2 regions of the Pseudomonas khavaziana genome follow, and region 2 is predicted to be linked to the other one. Evidence: riboswitches for the same ligand, from Rfam matches in the RefSeq annotation. Region 2 holds a riboswitch; the other holds the start of a gene.
What was found. A riboswitch is a leader RNA that binds a small molecule or an ion and turns the genes downstream of it on or off. The one in region 2 is predicted to bind cobalamin.
Positions count from the first base shown of each region.

Region 1: another riboswitch for cobalamin. It lies ahead of cobO (cob(I)yrinic acid a,c-diamide adenosyltransferase); the one in region 2 lies ahead of QYQ93_RS13030 (CbtB domain-containing protein).

Region 1 is NZ_CP129946.1:4,708,742-4,716,459, reverse strand. It holds gene QYQ93_RS20935 (C40 family peptidase) at 1-436, shown strand, start outside; gene QYQ93_RS20930 (C40 family peptidase) at 581-1,120, shown strand; gene QYQ93_RS20925 (sorbosone dehydrogenase family protein) at 1,255-2,568, opposite strand; cobalamin riboswitch at 2,668-2,913, shown strand; gene cobO (cob(I)yrinic acid a,c-diamide adenosyltransferase) at 2,994-3,605, shown strand; gene QYQ93_RS20915 (cobyrinate a,c-diamide synthase) at 3,602-4,993, shown strand; gene bluB (5,6-dimethylbenzimidazole synthase) at 4,990-5,640, shown strand; gene cbiB (adenosylcobinamide-phosphate synthase CbiB) at 5,637-6,545, shown strand; gene cobD (threonine-phosphate decarboxylase CobD) at 6,538-7,527, shown strand; gene QYQ93_RS20895 (cobyric acid synthase) at 7,524-7,718, shown strand, end outside.
Region 2 is NZ_CP129946.1:2,948,362-2,956,079, reverse strand. It holds gene QYQ93_RS13040 (hypothetical protein) at 351-1,025, shown strand; gene QYQ93_RS13035 (M10 family metallopeptidase C-terminal domain-containing protein) at 1,195-2,583, opposite strand; cobalamin riboswitch at 2,995-3,208, shown strand; gene QYQ93_RS13030 (CbtB domain-containing protein) at 3,307-3,495, shown strand; gene QYQ93_RS13025 (CbtA family protein) at 3,507-4,208, shown strand; gene QYQ93_RS13020 (cobalamin biosynthesis protein) at 4,205-4,597, shown strand; gene cobM (precorrin-4 C(11)-methyltransferase) at 4,669-5,415, shown strand; gene nfuA (Fe-S biogenesis protein NfuA) at 6,013-6,597, opposite strand; gene QYQ93_RS13005 (acyltransferase) at 6,657-7,679, opposite strand.

The DNA of each region.
Region 1 (7,718 bases), 1.8 Mb from region 2:
CAGCAAGCCTTACCAGCTGCCTTTGCTGGCCGACAGCATTCTTGAACGCGGCAAGTCTCTGATCGGTACCCGTTACCGTTTTGGCGGTACCTCTGAAGCTGGTTTCGACTGCAGCGGCTTCATCGGCTACCTGTTTCGTGAAGAAGCCGGCATGAATCTGCCTCGCTCGACGCGCGAAATGATCAACGTGGATGCACCGTTGGTCGCACGCAACAACCTCAAGCCGGGTGATCTGCTTTTCTTTAGTACCAGTGGTCGCGGGCGTGTCAGCCACGCTGGTATCTACTTGGGTGATAACCAGTTTATTCACTCCAGCAGCCGCCGCAGTGGTGGTGTCCGGGTCGATAACCTGGGTGACAGCTACTGGAGCAAAACCTTCATCGAAGCCAAGCGCGCACTCGCCATGGCCCCGACTACGGTTACCGCTAGTAAGTAAAGTTAAAGTGATACTTGAAGTTTGACGTGTAAGCGCTAGAATCCCTGGACATTGTTGTCATCCGTTCGCGCGAGCTTTGCTTGCGCGTTCTGGTTTTCAACGTTCGGCAGCGAAAGCCGCATCCAGACCAGGATTGTTCTGCACATGTCGACCTCGGCCCGCCTGATTCTTATTGTTTGCGCCGCGCTGCTCAGCGCCTGCGCAAGCCGTCCACCGCCGCCCGCGCCTGTAGCGGTCAAGCCCAAGCCGGTGTTCAACTACGCTACCCAGAATTTCTCGCCCGCTGCCGAAGACGTGCTCTTCCGCGCCCTGGGCCTGGTCGGCACGCCTTATCGTTGGGGCGGTAACACGCCGGACTCGGGGTTTGATTGCAGCGGCCTGATTGGCTTTGTATTCCGCGATGCCGCCGGGATCTCCCTGCCGCGCACCACCCGCGAGCTGATTGTGATGCGTGCCCAGGACGTCAGCGAGCAGAACCTGCAAACCGGTGATCTGCTGTTCTTTGCCACTGGTGGTGGTTCGCGGGTCAGCCATGCGGGGATTTATGTCGGGGAAGGGCGCTTTGTGCATGCGCCGCAAACCGGCGGTACGGTGAAGCTGGATACGCTATCCAAAGCGTATTGGCAGAATGCCTACCTGAGTGCAAAGCGAGTGCTGCCCGGGAATCTGGCACGCAACCCTTAAGTCGTACACAGATCCAAATGTGGGAGGGGGCTTGCTCCCGATAGCGATCTGTCAGCTGAGTATGTGCTGACTGTTACACCGCTATCGGGAGCAAGCCCCCTCCCACATTGGTTTTATAGTGCTCCTGAGATGGGTTACTTGGCTGCCGAAACCCGCCAAACCTTATTGCCCACATCATCGGCCACCAGCAAATCCCCTTGCTGGTCGATCACCACACCCACTGGCCGGCCCATGGCTTTTTCATCGCTGTTGAGAAACCCCGTCAGCACATCCACCGGCTGTCCTTTTGGCTGGCCCCCTTCAAACGGCACGAAAATCACCTTGTAGCCACTGTGCGGCTTGCGATTCCACGAGCCATGCTGGCCGATAAACGCACCATTGCTGAACTGCGCGGGCAGTCTGCTGCCCTCGGCGAACGTCAGCCCCAGTGAGGCGGTATGAGGGCCTACCGCGTAGTCCGGCGCGATGGCCTTGGCGACCAGATCAGGGTTTTGCGGTGTGACACGCACATCCACATGCTGGCCGTAATAGCTGAAAGGCCAGCCATAAAACCCGCCATCCTTGACTGAGGTGATGTAGTCAGGCACTAGGTCACTGCCGATTTCATCGCGTTCATTGACCGCCGTCCACAGCTTGCCGCTCTGAGGTTCCCAGGCCATGCCGTTAGGGTTGCGCAGGCCGGAGGCGAAAATGCGGTGCTTGCCGGTGGCGCGGTCGACTTCCCAGATTGCGGCGCGGCCCTGCTCTGCCTCCAGGCCGTTTTCACCGACGTTGCTGTTGGAGCCGACGCTTACATACAGCTTGCTGCCATCCTTGCTGGCTACCACGTTTTTCGTCCAGTGGTGGTTCAAAGGCCCGCCCGGTAAGTCCACGACCTTGGTGCCCTGGGCTTTGATCGCGGTTTCACCCGGCTGATAGGGGAAGCGCAGCAACTTATCCGAGTCCGCCACATATAGGTCGTTGCCGACCAGTGTCATGCCAAAGGGCGAATTGAGATTCTCCAGGAACACCGTGCGGGTTTCGGCCACGCCATCGTGATCGACATCGCGCAGCAACGTAATGCGGTTCGGGCTCGGCACGCCGGCACCGGCACGGCCCATGACCTTTTCCATTACCCAGCCGCGCACGCCTTTGGAATCGTCCGGCTTGGGTGGCGCATTGGTCTCGGCCACCAGCACGTCGCCATTGGGCAGCACGTAAAGCCAGCGCGGGTGATCCAGGCCCTCGGCGAACGCGGCAACCTGGGTGCCGGCAGCAGCAGTTGGCTTGGCGCCCTCAGGCCAGCCAATGGCCGGGGCGATATTGACGGTGGGGACCAGAGTCTTGTTCGGTTCCGGCAGCTTGGGCGCGGGCCCGGTACCGTCGGAGACCTGCAAGGTTGAGCTTTCACCGCAGGCGGCGAGGCCGCCGGCGAGCATGATCAGTAAGGCGAGTCGGGTTTTATGCATGGTTTTCTCCTTGATACCTGTAAGGGTAGAGAAGCAGGGTGTACGGATGGTTCAAGTACCAGGCCAGCTTTAATTGACGCTCCACCCCCAACCCACTAACCTTCGCGGCTTGTTCCAGGTGCTCTGTGGCGTGCGCGTCGGCAGAGTGAAACAGGGAAGCCGGTGAGTGAGCGCACTTGTACACAGTGTTGCCGCGATTCCGGCGCTGCCCCCGCAACGGTAAATGAGTCAAGACGGTGCTGTTTGCCACTGTATCGCTCGCGATATGGGAAGGCGCGCCCTCGGCTGCATCGATACGACGCGCCACTCATGAGTCCGGAGACCGGCCTTGAACATTCAACAGCATCACGGTGGGCGATGCTTGGCTGTCTGTTTTGTCTTTTTCCTGCCCGCCGTTTTTTGTCCAGCCCCAACGGAGAGCTGCCATGACCGATTCCCCTGACCGCGACGAACGCCACCTGGCGCGCATGCTGCGCAAAAAAGCCGTGATCGACGAGCGCATCGCCAATTCGCCGAATGAGTGCGGCCTGTTGCTGGTACTGACCGGCAATGGCAAAGGCAAGAGCAGCTCGGCCTTCGGCATGCTGGCCCGCGCCATGGGCCATGGCATGCAGTGCGGCGTGGTGCAGTTCATCAAGGGCCGCAACAGCACCGGCGAAGAGCTGTTCTTTCGGCGCTTTCCCGAGCAGGTGCGTTTCCATGTGATGGGCGAAGGCTTCACCTGGGAAACCCAGGACCGCCAGCGCGACATCGCCGCCGCCGAGGCGGCCTGGGCCGTGTCCCGTGCAATGTTGCAAGACGCCTCTATCGGCCTGGTAGTGTTGGACGAGCTGAACATTGCCCTCAAGCACGGCTACCTGGACCTGGATCAGGTACTCAGCGACCTGCAAGCCCGCCCGCCAATGCAGCATGTGGTGGTCACCGGCCGCGGCGCCAAGCCGGAACTGATTGAAATGGCCGACACGGTCACCGAAATGGGCATGCTCAAGCACGCGTTCCAGGCCGGTATCAAGGCCCAGAAAGGCGTCGAACTTTGAATCAGCCCCGTCATTGCCCGGCCGTATTGATCGCCGCTCCGGCGTCCGGCCAGGGCAAAACCACCGTCACCGCCGCGCTGGCGCGTTTGCATCGCAACCTGGGACGCAAGGTACGCGTGTTCAAATGCGGCCCGGATTTTCTCGACCCGATGATCCACGAGCGCGCCAGCGGGGCGCCGGTGTATCAACTGGACATGTGGATGGTGGGCGAGCAGGAAAGTCGCCGTCTGCTCTGGGAAGCGGCAGGGGAGGCTGACCTGATCCTGATCGAAGGCGTGATGGGTTTGTTCGACGGCACGCCCTCCAGCGCCGACCTGGCGCGGCACTTCGGCGTGCCGGTACTGGGCGTGATCGATGGCACCGCCATGGCCCAGACCTTTGGCGCCCTGGCCCTGGGCCTGGCACGTTATCAACCCGACCTGCCGTTTGCTGGCGTGCTGGCCAACCGTGTCGGTACTTTGCGTCATGCCCAGTTGCTCGAAGGCAGCCTCACCGAGGGCTTGCGCTGGTACGGCGCGTTGTCCCGGGAGACCGGCATCGAACTGCCCAGCCGCCACCTGGGCCTGGTGCAAGCCAGTGAATTGAATGACCTCGATGTGCGCCTGGACGCCGCCGCCCAGGCCCTGGGCAGCAGTTGTGAAGTGGCCCTGCCGCCGCCCGTGACCTTTGCCGCGCCCGCCGTGATCGAGGCCGAGCCGTTGCTCGCCGGCGTGCGCATCGCCGTGGCCCGTGACGAAGCCTTTGCCTTTACCTACGGCGCCAGCCTTGACCTGTTACGGGGGATGGGCGCTGAGCTGAGCTTTTTCTCACCGATCCATGATCGCCAACTGCCGCAAGCTGACAGTCTGTATCTGCCCGGCGGGTATCCGGAATTGCACCACCAGGCCCTGTCGGCCAACATCCCGATGCTGGAGGCCATCCGTGCGCATCACGGCGCCGGTAAACCGCTGCTTGCTGAATGCGGCGGCATGCTCTACCTGCTCGATTCGCTCACCGATGTGCACGGTTCTCGTGCCGAACTGGTGGGCCTGCTGCAGGGCGATGCAGTGATGCAAAAGAAACTTGCAGCCCTGGCTCTGCAAAGCGTCGAACTGCCGGAAGGCGTCCTGCGCGGCCACACCTACCACCATTCCCTGACCAACACCGAATGGGCGCCAATTGCCCGCGGCCTGAGCCCCAACGGTGGGCGCGGTGCCGAAGCGGTGTACCGCCAAGGGCGGATGACCGCGTCCTACGTGCACTTTTATTTCCCGTCGAATCCTGGCGCGGTGGCCGCGTTGTTCGCGCCAGACCTTGAGACCGCTATCGCAGGCAAGCCAGCTCCCACAGTTGACCGAGTTGAAACCCAATCCAATGTGGGAGGGGGCTTGCCCCCGATGAGGCCATGACTGACAACGCCTTCCCCAAGGCCGACCGCGACGCTGTCTACCGCGCCATCGCCGAACGCCGCGACATGCGCCACTTCACTGGCGGCAACGTCGCCCCGCAACTGCTGCAGCGCCTGCTCCAGGCTGCGCACCAGGCGCCCAGCGTCGGCCTGATGCAGCCTTGGCGTTTTATCCGCATCAGCGACCGCACCCTGCGTGGGCAGATTCAACAGTTGGTGGAAGAAGAGCGCGTGCGCACCGCCGAAGCCTTGGGCGAGCGCTCCGATGCGTTCATGAAGCTCAAGGTCGAAGGCATCAACGACTGCGCCGAGGTATTGGTGGCCGCACTGATGGATGATCGCGAGCGCCATATCTTCGGGCGCCGCACCCTGCCGGAAATGGACATGGCGTCTCTATCCTGTGCAATTCAGAACCTATGGCTGGCGGCGCGCGTGGAAGGCTTGGGCATGGGCTGGGTCTCGCTGTTCGAACCCCAGGCCCTGGCCGAGCTGCTGGGCTTGCCGCCCGGTGCCAAGCCCCTGGCGGTGTTATGCCTGGGACCGGTGGCGCAATTCTATCCGGCACCGATGTTGCAGCTTGAAGGCTGGACCGAGCCGCGACCGCTGAGTGACATGCTGTATGAAAACAAGTGGGGAGTGAGTCAATGAGTGTGGCCTTGCTGTGTGTCGCTGCGGTGGCGCTGGATGCGCTGCTGGGTGAGCCCAGGCGCTGGCATCCGCTGGTGGCGTTCGGCAATTTCGCCGGGCGTATCGAGCAGCGTTTCAATACCGGTGGACGCGGCTGGCGCAGCCATGGCGTGACCGCGTGGTTTATCGCGGTGGTGCCGCTGACCCTGCTGGCCACGGCTTTGTCATGGGCGCCGTTGATTGGCTGGCTCGTGGAAATCCTGGCGTTGTACTGCGCCCTTGGCATGCGTAGCCTGGGTGAGCATGTGACCCCGGTGGCCCAGGCTCTGCGCAGGGATGACCTGGACGAGGCGCGCAAACGCGTGAGCTACCTGGTCAGCCGCCAGACCAGCGAACTGGACCGCACTGAAGTCGCCCGCGCCGCCACTGAGTCGGTGCTGGAAAATGGCAGCGACGCGATATTCGCCGCGCTGTTCTGGTTCGTGGTGGCCGGTGTGCCGGGCGTGGTGCTCTATCGCCTGAGCAACACCCTGGATGCCATGTGGGGCTATCGCAACGAACGCTTCGAACGTTTTGGCTGGGCTGCCGCCAAGATAGACGATGTGCTCAACTATATTCCTGCGCGCCTGGTGGCTTTGACCTACGCGTTATTGGGCAAAACCCGCCTAGCCCTCAAATGCTGGCGCACCCAGGGCCCGACTTGGGACAGTCCCAACGCCGGGCCGGTGATGGCTGCCGGTGCCGGTGCACTGGGGGTCGAATTGGGCGGTGCGGCGATTTATCACGGCGAGGTACATCAGCGCCCGCAGTTGGGCGAAGGTCCACCGGCCGACGCCGATTCCATTGATCGCGGCTGGCAACTGGTGCAACGCGGCGTATGGTTGTGGTTGTTAGTCCTGTGCGTGGGGGCACACATCTATGCTTGAACACGGTGGTCGGCTGCGAAAGGCCGCGATTGAGTATGGGATTGCCGAAGCGGATTGGCTCGATCTGTCCAGTGGCCTGGCGCCCTGGCCGTGGCCGATTCCCGAAATCCCGTTGCGTGCCTGGGCGCGCCTGCCGGAAAGCGACGACGGCCTGGAGCAGGCCGCCAGCGACTATTACGGTACCGCCCAGTTGTTGCCGGTGCCGGGCTCCCAGGCCGCGATCCAGTTGCTGCCGCGCCTGCGTCGCTCCGGCAAGGTCGGCGTGCTCTCGCCCTGTTATGCCGAGCACGCCGAAGCCTGGCGTCGCGCTGGCTACGTGGTGCGCGAAGTGCAGGAGCAGGAGGTCGATTTCTTTCTCGACAGCCTCGACGTGCTGGTGGTGGTCAACCCCAACAATCCCACAGGCCTGAGCCTGCCCCCACAGCGCCTGCTGGACTGGCATGCGCGGCTGGCCCAGCGCGGTGGCTGGCTGGTGGTGGACGAGGCCTTCATGGACGTTACCCCAGAGTTGAGCCTGGCCAGCCATACCCATGAGGTCGGTTTGATCGTGCTGCGTTCATTCGGCAAGTTCTTCGGCCTGGCCGGTGTGCGCCTGGGCTTTGTGCTGGCCGAGCGCAAGCTGCTCAAGTTGCTCGCCGAACAGGTCGGGCCCTGGGCCGTCAGCGGGCCGACACGGGTGCTGGGCCAAGTGTGCCTGCGCGACACCGCCGGGCATACCCGCCAGCGCAAACGCTGCATCGAAGCCGGCCAGCGCTTGTTTGAATTGCTTGAACGCCGGGGCTTTGAGCCCCACGGCGGTTGCGCGTTGTTCCAGTGGTTGATTACGCCGCACGCCGAACGCCTGCACGAATTCATGGCCCAGCGCGGCATCCTGCTGCGCCTGTTTGTGCATGACAGCAGCGTGCGTTTCGGCCTGCCCGACACCGACGCCGATTGGCTGCGACTCGACCAGGCCCTGGCCGCCTACAAGGAAGCCACATGAGTACCCTGATGGTGCAGGGCACCACCTCCGATGCCGGCAAGAGCACCCTGGTGACCGCGCTGTGTCGCTGGCTGGTGCGTCAGGGCGTGGCGGTGGTGCCGTTCAAGCCGCAGAACATGGCGCTCAACAGCGCCGTCACCGCCGAAGGCGGCGAAATCGGCCGTGCCCAGGCGGTCCAGGCCCAGGCCGCC
Region 2 (7,718 bases):
ACAAACCCGCAATGAACTGGACTGTTCAAAACCCTGCGTGCCTGGCTTGTGGCGCCGTCTCAGCATTGGCATGGCAGTCAGTTGCCCCCCACACAGTTGCGGGGGCAGCGTGCTCCCTCCTTAGCTTCGGCCTGGGCCGAAGTACCTCGAACTGGCTGCCGAGAAGTAAACTCATTCCATTCAAGAGTTCTGTACCATCGCCTCAGAGATCGAATAATTAAGTTTTGCCTGCGCCTGGCAGGCGAGGATCAATTTTCCCACTTTGTCTAGGAACTAATCCTGGGTTTTAACCACACATTAACCGTACCAAAACAACTTGATAGATCAGCCTCAACATAAAGGAGCCTTCCATGACCCTATCATCAGTACAGAAAAACCATACTCCAGTAAAGCCTGACACTCCCAATAATCGACCTAGCGTTCCTGCACGCCCCCCAATAGACCAAATGCCGCCAATAGATCGTATAAGAGAAGTCAAGCAAGATTTTGAGATTTTAAAGAGCCCGTATAGCGGACTCATCACTCGCGACTACCTGCTAGCGATACACCAGGGACGATCGGCGGCAACTCCGCCGCACACCCCGAGGCAGATGGAGTTAGCCGGAAATATATTAGAGAGCGGACTCTTTGATAAAATTAGAGGTAAAAATGACGGAATAAGCCTGGAAGATCTCAAGCCTGCGTCAGTTGACTATAAAGCTCTATCGGACTACGACCTGCTTAAAGTGGTTCTTGAAAACTTCGATGAAATCAGCGGTGGTGACACGTATCTGAATTTTAAAGAACTGGAGCAAGCCGCCGGGAAGCGCCCAAGCGAAAAAAGTTATAGCGTGGCAACTATCGGAAGTGCCGATGCGCTTATCGAACGTTCAGAATTATGGAAAAGAGTAGATATCGGCGTTGGTTTCTTAGGTGTTCCAGGCCACCATGACTCGAGGGCCGACAAGACGAACTTCAGGCATGTAATAGCAAAACTAGATCCTGCCTATGTCGAGTTTGAAATGCGCTATGCATTTCATTACTGAAGCGATTTCATCACCGCTTCATCAATAGGAAATGAGGCGCGCGTTTGAGCTGACCCAACGCATTTAAACACACCAAATAGGGCGCTATAATGGCGCCCAAGCCTGAGATATGCAGATGATGTGAAAGTCCTATTCCCGCGAGTTCAAAAGAAAAACCCCGCGTCGGACACTAGGAATAGGCCCACTTAACCGGAACATCACTAATGATGTCGGGTGTATTTATCGGACCGTGGCTTTTGAGAAAAAAGTCAAAACGGCCGTTACCCGTCAGATCGATAGCCAACCTCGACTGATTGGTGTGGCGGTTGTAACTCAGAACAGCTTGACCAGATTCACCCGATAGCCGCCTTACAAACGTCAACGCGCCAATACCGGCGTTTTTCAACAAGGCCGAAATGTCGATTTTGTCGGTGCCACTCACAAAATCCATGATCAGGTCAGGGTTTTCCAACGTGGAATCGCTGCCGTGGTCATAAGCAAAGGTATCCGCCCCCCCTGCCCCCCTCAGCCAATCGGCGCCCGCTGCGCCCTTGAGCACATTGTCCGCATCGTTCCCGATGATCGCATCATGACCATAACCGCCGATTGCGTTTTCAACCGTAACGCCTTTGGCAATAGAAACATTCCCCCGCAAGCCTCCAACATCGGAATAGGATTCAGCGTTGAGATTGACGGTCTGGTTTTGGCGATATTTGGAAAAATCCAACGTGTCGTTACCTCCACCGTCCCACACGCAGAATAATGCCGTATTCCTGGGATGATCGAGTTGATAATAGTCTCGACCCGAATTGGAGTTAAAACCGTAGGTGGTGTCTGAATTACGTGTCCTATAATTGGCACCATATACCCGCTGGGCAGCAGCAATGTCACCCATCAATGGTGCAGCAGAGTACTTTCCCTTATGGTTCTGACCACTTAAGTTGGCATCGAAGTAGCTCATGACAGTATGACCACGCGTATCCTGGGCATAGACGGCGTCGCGATAGTAACTGGGGTAGGTGGAATCGCCGCTATTGTCATAGTCCGCAGGATGCAAAAGGCCCAGCCCATGCCCTATTTCATGGGTAAGCGTATATCGGCCATGATTGTTAAGTGCAGGGGCCGCATTCGTGCCATAACGGGGATTGATGAGGACTTTACCGTCTGCGCCTGGCAATTGGGCGAATGCAACCCGGGGCTCCTCACTGTTGGAAAAAGCCAGGTGCCCTTCCCCACGGCCAGTATGCTCTTCAAAAGACACGTTCGCCACATCGGCCCAGGACTGCATGGACAGTCTGGCCTGGCTTTTTTGGGTGGCATTGAACGCTCTTTCCCCTTCCCCCTGGGTATCGAATGTATAGGAGACTTGCGTGACACCATCACCATTGCTGTCATTCCATTTCCGGCCGCTCCGAGTGAGGTGCTGGGCGATCTGGTCCACGGTAAAAACCGGCTTATCAAGACCCGGCATTGGCCTCAAATGCGGGTCGGATGTACGCAACGTGGGATCGGAAGAGCTGTTTTGTTGAGTCTCTACGGAAGAGCTATAGAAGCGTTGCACGCTGTTGGTTATCTGCACAATAGGCACCATCACTTTTGACTATTTGAGGGAGACAAAACCACAACCACGAGCATCAGTAGGGAGAAACGCAAAAAGCGTTCCCGGACAGCTTGCCCAACGATTCAACGCCTGCATCACTCTAAATAACCAAGATACGAATGGAGCACTAGTTCACTGAACATGCCGCCTCAACAACCTATTGAAAAGTAACTAAAAGCCCGAACAACCCAGTTACACCCATACAATATATTTTTATATTTCGGCAACAGAAAGAATAACCTTTCTTCCTTTTGAAACATTTGAAATGTTCATATTCTCCTGCATTAGCTAACGACAAGTGAATAAAGATTCTGGGCACGTACAGGGCCACCTCTCTCGCCCCCCTGGAGCGCATTCCGCCATTTGACGTAAGCGCTCGTCGCATGCTCTCCTACACATCTTGTTTCGGGTGCCCTTCACAGGGTGAAACGGGAAACCGGTGCGCCATAGACCTATGGCAAGTCCGGTGCTGCCCCCGCAACGGTAAGCGAGCGAAGCGTCAAATCCACTGTGCTGTGCATGGGAAGGAGACGCTTATCAGGTGGAACTCTTCCAAGAGCCGCCCCTCGCAAGCCCGGAGACCGGCCCGAAAAAATCAGATAACAAACCCGCGGTGGGCGGGCGCTGTTCAGAACCCTGCGTGCCTGGCTCGCGTGGTTTGCATGCGCTCGTTTCACCTCTGACACCTGATAGGGACGCGCCATGTCGATCACCACCAGCACCTCGCACTCCACCAGCAGCACTGCAACCTTGAGCCAACGCCTGAGCGCCGCAATCGGTGCGTCGATCCTTGGCGCGTGCCTGGTATATTTCGCCGGTTTCTCCCATATCGAGGCAGTGCACAACGCGGCCCACGATACCCGCCACAGCGCCGCGTTCCCTTGCCACTGAGGCCTGCCGACATGATCAAGCGTATTGCCCGAACCGCAGGGTTCACCGGCTTGTTCGCCGCCCTGCTGCTGACCCTGCTGCAAAGCTTGTGGGTCGCACCGTTGATTTTACAGGCGGAGACCTATGAAAAGCCGCCGGCAACCACCGAAGTCACCCATGAGCATGCCGGCGCCGCTGCGCACACCCACGACGCCGAGGCCTGGGAGCCGGAAGATGGCTGGCAGCGCGTGCTGTCGACCACTGGTGGAAACCTGGTGGTTGCCGTTGGTTTTGCGCTGATGCTGGCCGGCCTGTACACCCTGCGTACACCGACCCGCACCGCTGAGGGCTTGCTCTGGGGCCTGGCGGGTTACGCGACCTTTGTGCTGGCACCCACCCTGGGCCTGCCACCGGAATTGCCGGGCACGGCTGCGGCTGACCTGACGCTGCGCCAGAGCTGGTGGATAGGCACCGCTGCCTCCACCGCCGCCGGTATTGCGCTGCTCGTGTTCGGCCGCAACTGGCTGTTGAAAGTGCTGGGCGTGGCGATACTTGCCGTGCCCCACGTGATCGGCGCACCGCAGCCGCAGGTGCACTCGATGCTGGCCCCGGAGGCTCTCGAGACACAATTTAAGATTGCCTCGCAGTTGACCAACGTGGCGTTCTGGCTGGCCCTGGGCTTGATCAGTGCCTGGCTGTTTCGCCGCCACCACGACGATCGATACCCGGCATGATCCTGGTGGTCGGCCTGGGGTGCCAGCGCGGTTGTGATGTTCACACCCTGCTGGGCCTGTTTGACGCCGCCCTCGCCGAGGGCGGTATCGAACCCCAGCGTATCAACGCCCTGGCAAGCCTTGATCGCAAACAGGATGAGCACGGTTTATTGGCCCTCGCTCACCTGCTGGGTCTACCGCTGCAGTGCTTCAATGCCGAACAACTGGCCGGTTATGAACACCGCTTGAGCCATAAGTCAGCGGTCGCTTTTGCCCATGCAGGCTGTTATGGCGTCGCCGAAAGCGCTGCCCTGGCCCTGGCCGAACACCTCTCGGGCAGCCCATCCCGCCTGCTGATTACCCGCCGGAAAACCGCCCAGGCCACTTTTGCATTAGCCTGCGCCGGTTAAAATCTCGATAATTGCCGTTATCGATCATGAATAATCTTCATGCTCGTCCGTTTTTCAACAGGAATCCCCCCATGACCGTCTACTTCATCGGCGCAGGCCCCGGAGACCCGGAACTGATCACCGTCAAGGGCCAGCGGCTGATCCGCAGTTGCCCGGTGATCATCTACGCGGGCTCGCTGGTGCCTGCGGCGGTGCTGGAAGGCCATCAGGCGCATCAGGTGGTCAACAGCGCCGAACTGCACTTGGAGCAGATCATCGACTTGATCAAGACCGCCCATGGACAAGGCCAGGATGTGGCACGTGTGCACTCTGGCGACCCAAGCCTGTATGGGGCGATTGGCGAACAGATCCGTCACTTGCGTGAGCTGGGCATTCCCTTCCAGGTCATCCCTGGGGTCACGGCGATAGCCGCTTGCGCGGCGCTGCTGGAAACCGAGCTGACCCTGCCGGACATTGCCCAGAGCGTAATCCTGACCCGCTATGCAGATAAAACCAGCATGCCCGCCGGTGAGGACTTCGACAGCCTGGCCCGGCACGGTACGACCATGGCGATTCACCTGGGGGTCAATCATCTGGAGAAGATCGTCGCCGAGTTACTGCCGCACTATGGCGCCGATTGCCCGATAGCCGTGGTGCACCGTGCAACCTGGCCGGATCAGGATTGGGCGGTGGGCACCTTGGCGGATATTGCCGAAAAGGTCGCGGCCAAGGGGTTCCGGCGTACGGCGTTGATTGTGGTGGGCCGGGTGCTGGCCAATGACACTTTCAGTGAGTCTTCACTGTATCGGGCGGGACATGCGCACTTGTACCGACCTTGACTTTTTACTTAATAAAATCAAAGCAACACACTGATTTAACTGAATAAATAAAAATAGAATGTGGAAGGGGGCTTGCCCCGATGTCCATAGGTATCAACACACTTCATAGCAGTTAACGGCAACCACGATGCGCAGCGAGCCGCTCTTGATCTTGCTCTGCTTTTGATCCTAGGCGCCCCGTTAAACCACGCTGGCCGGAATTCGACAGGGATTTGGGGGGTAAACCGGCAGGGATGCCGGTTTAGCCGCCCCGCGCCATGGATGGCGCGTGGCGGCGGCCCCCCAAATCCCTGTCGGATTACGGGCACACCGAGCCCAAGCGAGGTGCCGAGTGGTGGGGCAAGAGCGTTTTGGTTACTTTTGCGCTTTTCAAAAGTGACCCGCCGTAAGGGCGGAACCAATAGCGGCCGTCACCTAAACAATGGATATGTACTCGATCCAACCGAACATCCTGGTCGGCTGTGAGGCCGCCATCGGGAGCAAGCCCCTCCCACACTTAATCTTTATTATTAGATAGATATCACAAGCCCATGAATTTTAAGCATAAAAAAACGGCGCTCACGGGGCGCCGTTTTTTCTTCGCAGTGAACACCTTACTCAGTAGTAGGCATTTTCTTTCTGCGTGTGGTCAGTCACATCACGTACGCCCTTGAGCTCCGGAATGCGCTCAAGCAAAGTGCGCTCGATGCCTTCACGCAGGGTCACGTCTGCCTGGCCGCAGCCCTGGCAGCCGCCGCCGAATTTCAATACGGCGATGCCGTCATCCACTACGTCGATCAGGCTCACCTGGCCGCCATGGCTGGCCAGCCCTGGGTTGATCTCGGTTTGCAGGTAGTAGTTGATGCGCTCGTTGACCGGGCTATCGGCGTTGACATTGGGCACCTTGGCGTTGGGGGCCTTGATGGTCAACTGGCCGCCCATGCGGTCGGTGGCGTAGTCGACCACGGCGTCATCGAGGAAGGCTTCGCTGAAGGCATCGATGTAGGCGGTGAAGCTTTTCAGCCCCAGGGCGGTGTCTTCAGGCTTCTCTTCACCCGGCTTGCAGTAGGCGATGCACGTCTCAGCGTACTGGGTGCCAGGCTGGGTGATAAAAACGCGGATACCAATACCCGGGGTGTTCTGCTTGGACAGCAGGTCAGCCAGGTAATCATGGGCGGCGTCGGTAATGGTTATGGCAGTCATGGAAACTCCTCACAGGCTTGCCGGCAGTTTACGCCAAATCATTACAGAGGTACAAAGTCCTAGTATTTTTGTCGGGAAATAATTGCGCGATCTTCAACACCCAACAAACGCTTGAGCCCGCGATAGGTGCTCTTCTCCAGCCAGTGATAGCTCGCATAAGCGCCCACAGCTATCACGACGATGCACACCAGCAGCATCGCGTAGGGGTCTACCTCCATCCACTGGGCAACAAAATACCCCACGGCGAGCACAGGCACGTGGATCAAGTACACCGAATAAGAACAATCCCCGAGCAACTTCAAAAAGCGGGAACCTTGAAACCAAGGCTCCAACGCCACACAACTGATAACTATTATCGCGCTGGGCACTCCCCACTCCAGCGCACGCGGTATATCTGCCCCGTGATAAATCGCCGTTAACGCAACGACGATACCCAGCACCGGCAGCCACGGCCTGGCCTGGCACCAACCCCGTCGATACAGCATGCCGAGCATAATGCCCATCAGAAACTCCAGCACAATATCGTTGCTGTAGAACCCGCTGACCAAGCCCAGGGCGGGGCCGATATAGCACACCAAAAACAACAAAGTTGCCGCGACCCACAACCGATAAGATTCGCGAGCCAACAGAGCGACTGAGAACAGCGCATAGAACAACATCTCGAAGTTCAGGGTCCACCCAACACCCAGCAGTGGATAAACCTCCACGCCAGGTTCGCTTGGAGCGGCTATGAACAGCAGAGACATGAGCACATAACTCGGCTCAAGGTGCTCCTGGGGAAACACCGACGGCACAGTCGCAACCAGAACAATCATCAACAAGGTGTAAAACCAATAGGCCGGAACGATCCTCGCCACGCGCATGAGCATGAAACGCCAAGGGGTCAGGGCTTTGTCCGCGGTCGCAAGGAAGATCACAAAGCCACTGATGACAAAGAATATATCCACCCCGATACCGCCTTTATCGGCCAGCAGGTATTCCAACGCGTTGTGTGCCTCAAAGTCGAAAAACAACTGCATGAAGTGAACACCCACCACCATCCACGCCGCCAAGGCGCGTAGTGCCTGCACTGAAATCAACATCGCGGAGTACCTTTTCCCAGTCTATCGGTAGATATCCGA